DNA from 2 places in the Kitasatospora sp. NPDC059812 genome. Region 1 is predicted to be linked to the other one. Evidence: predicted binding sites of a transcription regulator. Region 1 holds the regulator's gene; the other holds the start of a gene.
What was found. Region 1 encodes HrcA, which represses chaperone genes, less so after heat shock. Its sites were predicted from a motif close to TTNGCACTCNGNNNNNCNGAGTGCNAA; they were not measured.

Region 1 (2,399 bases):
GGCGACCGCCACCCGGGGTTTGGGCATGTCGGCCAGCGCGCAGAGCCGGTCGATGGTGCCGTGCAGTTGCGGGTACTGCTCAGGGGTCACCTGGTGGGCGCCCATGGCCCGTTCGGTGATCTTGTCGCTGAACCAGAACTGGGCCACGAACAGCCCGCCGGAGATCAGGACGATCAGTGGCCAGGCGCCGCGCAGCAGCACGATCAGCAGACCGGTGAAACCGACGTACAGCAGCCCGATCACGAACATCGTCACGACCATGCGGCCGGTCAGGCCGCGGTCGGGCGCGAAACGGGTGTGCTGGCCCGAGCTCGACATTGCTTGCTCCTCCATTCGCCGTCGTCTTCGATGCTGCCACCCGGACGGCCCTGCGGCACCACCCCCGCGCCGGGAACTGCGGGCAGGATCACTCCGGCCGGGCCGTTCCTGCCGTTGGGCCCGGGCCTTACACTGGCAGGTACGGTTTTGGCACTCGCAGGTTCAGAGTGCCAAAGCGGGTGCCGGAGCCGGGATCCTCCCGGAGCGGGCAGCAGCATGCGTGACACGAACGGACAACGTGCGAAGACGGAGGTGTGTGCCCCATGGCCGGTGAGGTTCGCCAGCTGGACGACCGCAAGCTCGCCGTGCTCCGCGCGATCGTCCAGGACTACGTGGGCACCGAGGAGCCGGTCGGCTCCAAGGCCCTGGTGGAGCGGCACAACCTCGGAGTCTCCCCGGCGACCGTGCGCAACGACATGGCGGCGCTGGAGGAGGAGGGCTACATCCACCAGCCGCACACCAGCGCCGGGCGCATCCCCACCGACAAGGGGTACCGCCTGTTCGTCGACAAGCTCGCCGAGGTCAAGCCGATGAGCGCCCCCGAGCGCCGGGCGATCCGGCACTTCCTGGACGGCGCCGTCGACCTGGACGACGTGGTCATGCGGACGGTGCGGCTGCTCGCCCAGCTCACCCGGCAGGTCGCGGTGGTGCAGTACCCCTCGCTGTCGCGGTCCACCGTCCGGCACATCGAGCTGGTGGCGCTGGCACCGACCAAGGTGATGCTGGTCCTGATCACCAACACCGGCCGGGTCGAGCAGCGGATGGTCGACTGCCCGGGCCCGGTCGGCGAGACGGTCCTGGCGGACCTGCGGGCCCGGATCAACGCGCGGGCCGTCGGCCAGCGGCTGCCGGACGTGCCGGGGTTCCTGGAGGAGCTCCCGGCAGGTTTCGAGCCGCCGGACCGCCCGACCGTCAGCACGGTCCTGGCGACGCTGTTCGAAGCGCTCGCCGAGCAGAACGAGGAGCGGATCATGCTGGCCGGCACGGCCAACCTGACCCGCTTCGGGCACGACTTCCCCCTGACCATCCAGCCGGTGCTGGAAGCCCTGGAGGAGCAGGTCGTCCTGCTCCGTCTCCTGGGTGAGACGGCGGACGCCGCGATGACGGTCCGGATCGGGCGGGAGATCGCCTACGAGGGGCTGAATTCCACCTCGGTGGTGTCGGTCGGTTACGGTTCGGGCGACGAGAGCGTGGCCAAACTGGGTGTGATCGGTCCGACCCGGATGGACTATCCGGGCACAATGGGGGCGGTGCGTGCGGTGGCGCGGTACGTGGGCCAGATCCTGGCCGAGTCGTAGCACAGGCCGCCGTCGGAACCTCTGACGGCGGTGTCCAGTCGCAGCACTACTACAGGCGGAACAAGCGGAGCATTTGGTGGCCACGGACTACTACGCGGTACTCGGCGTCCGACGGGATGCGGGGCAGGACGAGATCAAGAAGGCCTTCCGACGCCTGGCACGCGAACTGCACCCGGACGTCAACCCGGACCCGAAGACGCAGGAGCGGTTCAAGGAGATCAACGCCGCTTACGAGGTGCTCTCCGACCCGCAGAAGCGCCAGGTCTACGACCTCGGCGGTGACCCGCTCTCGCCGGGCGGCGGGGGCGCGGGCGGCTTCGGCGCGGGGGCGGCCGGCTTCGGCTTCTCCGACATCATGGACGCCTTCTTCGGCGCCGCGGCCGGCCAGCGCGGCCCGCGCTCGCGCACCCGCCGCGGCCAGGACGCCATGATCCGGCTGGAGATCACCCTGGAGGAGGCCGCCTTCGGCACCACCAAGGAACTCCAGGTCGACACGGCCGTCACCTGCACCACGTGCAGCGGTGAGGGCGCGGCCCCCGGCACCTCCGCGCAGACCTGCGACATGTGTCGCGGCAGGGGCGAGGTCTCCCAGGTCACCCGGTCGTTCCTGGGCCAGGTCATGACCTCCCGGCCCTGCCCGCAGTGCCAGGGCTTCGGCACGGTCGTGCCGACCCCGTGCCCGGAGTGCGCCGGCGACGGCCGGGTCCGCGCCCGGCGCACCCTGACGGTCAAGATCCCGGCCGGTGTCGACAACGGCACCCGGATCCAGCTGGCCGGCGAGGG
Region 2 (2,399 bases), on a different contig from region 1:
GCGGGGTCAAGTCGGAGTAGAGTGTGGCTCGGTTGGGAACAGGGCTTCCCCTCATCCTCACCCGCGAATCGCCGGACGGTCGTCCGGCCGCTGAGACCGGTCGGATGCCTGGGCCGTGAAACATGTCAGGCAGATGTCAGAATTCCCGCGGGGATTTGTAGTAATCCGTCCGCTATGTCCGGCGTGAAATGCCGAATTCCTCCCGCTTTCGCCCGTCCTGCCCCTTGGCGCGGTGCCGGAATTCCCCGCAGCTGACCCTGTTGCAGAGGGCGTCGATCCGGATACATTCAGCCGCGGTCGACGTAATCACCCGCTCACAGGGCGCCGTCAGGCACCCCCGGCGGAGGACTGCGGCGTGCACGGCTGCGCCCAGGGGGGGTTCCCCGGGCCGGCCTTCAAACCAGACCCGGGCCCGCGACCTGCGGGCGCGTGAAGGGCCAGCACAGCACTAGGGGAGTTCGGAATGGCTCAGGGCACCGTCAAGTGGTTCAACGCGGAGAAGGGCTACGGCTTCATCGCGGTCGACGGTGGTGCGGACGTCTTCGTCCACTACAGCGCGATCCAGATGGACGGCTACCGCACCCTCGAGGAGGGCCAGCGGGTCGAGTTCGAGATCTCCCAGGGACAGAAGGGCCCGCAGGCGGACATGGTCCGCGCCGCGGTGTGACCCCCTTCCGACCCCAGGAGCTCGGCGCGGCCCACGGCTGGTGACCACTCGCTTCTCGACGGGCCCGTACGACACGCGTCGTGCGGGCCCGTCGGCGTTCCCCGGCGGGGAGTTGCGCGGGTCGGCGGGAGCGCCCCGGACGGCTCGCGGGATCGCGATTGGGCTTGCACTCGACCACCCGGAGTGCTAATCATTGGCGTTAGCACTCACAGCGTGAGAGTGACAGCGGACCGGGTCGGTGAGGCCCCCGGGAGCGGTAGGGGAAAGGACCCCCGCACACCAGGGCCGTCCGTCGCGGGCACCCCTTGGTCCGAGCAGTCGACCGTGTCCCGGAGGACCACTTCTGATGGCCAAGATCATCGCCTTTGATGAGGAAGCTCGCCGCGGCCTTGAGCGTGGCATGAACCAGCTCGCCGACGCAGTGAAGGTCACGCTCGGCCCCAAGGGTCGCAACGTCGTGCTGGAGAAGAAGTGGGGCGCCCCCACGATCACCAACGACGGTGTCTCCATCGCCAAGGAGATCGAGCTCGAGGACCCCTACGAGAAGATCGGCGCGGAGCTCGTCAAGGAGGTCGCCAAGAAGACCGACGACGTCGCGGGTGACGGCACCACCACCGCCACCGTGCTCGCCCAGGCCCTGGTTCGCGAGGGTCTGCGCAACGTCGCCGCCGGCGCCAACCCGATGGCCCTGAAGCGCGGCATCGAGAAGGCCGTCGCCGCCGTCTCCGACCAGCTGCTGGCCCAGGCCAAGGACGTGGAGACCAAGGAGCAGATCGCCTCCACCGCCTCCATCTCGGCCGCCGACACCCAGATCGGCGAGCTCATCGCCGAGGCCATGGACAAGGTCGGCAAGGAAGGCGTCATCACCGTCGAGGAGAGCAACACCTTCGGTCTGGAGCTTGAGCTCACCGAGGGCATGCGCTTCGACAAGGGCTACATCTCCGCCTACTTCGCGACCGACCTGGAGCGCATGGAGGCGACGTTCGAGGACCCGTACATCCTCATCGCCAACTCCAAGATCGGCTCGGTCAAGGACCTGCTGCCGCTGCTGGAGAAGGTCATGCAGAGCGGCAAGCCGCTCGTCATCATCGCCGAGGACGTCGAGGGCGAGGCCCTGTCGACCCTGGTCGTGAACAAGATCCGCGGCACCTTCAAGTCCGTCGCCGTCAAGGCCCCGGGCTTCGGCGACCGCCGCAAGGCCATGCTCGGCGACATCGCCATCCTCACCGGTGGCACCGTGATCTCCGAGGAGGTCGGCCTCAAGCTGGAGAACGCCGGCATCGACCTGCTGGGCACCGCCCGCAAGGTGGTCATCACCAAGGACGAGACCACCATCGTCGACGGTGGCGGTGACAGCGAGCAGGTCGCCGGCCGCGTGAACCAGATCCGTGCCGAGATCGAGAACAGCGACTCGGACTACGACCGCGAGAAGCTCCAGGAGCGCCTCGCCAAGCTGGCCGGCGGCGTGGCCGTCATCAAGGCCGGCGCGGCCACCGAGGTGGAGCTCAAGGAGCGCAAGCACCGCATCGAGGACGCCGTCCGCAACGCGAAGGCCGCCGTCGAGGAGGGCATCGTCGCCGGTGGTGGCGTCGCGCTGCTGCAGGCCTCGGTCGCCTTCGACAAGCTGGAGCTGGAGGGCGACGAGGCCACCGGTGCCAACATCGTCAAGGTCGCGCTGGAGGCCCCGATCAAGCAGATCGCGACCAACGCCGGCCTGGAGGGTGGCGTCGTG

Region 2: a site for HrcA is predicted at 831-857, ahead of groL (chaperonin GroEL). Genes of this name have one in related genera too.

What each region holds. Positions count from the first base shown of each region.
Region 1 covers NZ_JBHWIO010000008.1:37,187-39,585, reverse strand. The annotation lists gene htpX (zinc metalloprotease HtpX) at 1-318, opposite strand, end outside; gene hrcA (heat-inducible transcriptional repressor HrcA) at 582-1,616, shown strand; gene dnaJ (molecular chaperone DnaJ) at 1,693-2,399, shown strand, end outside.
Region 2 covers NZ_JBHWIO010000058.1:53,511-55,909, reverse strand. The annotation lists gene ACFV6D_RS25930 (cold-shock protein) at 464-667, shown strand; gene groL (chaperonin GroEL) at 1,014-2,399, shown strand, end outside.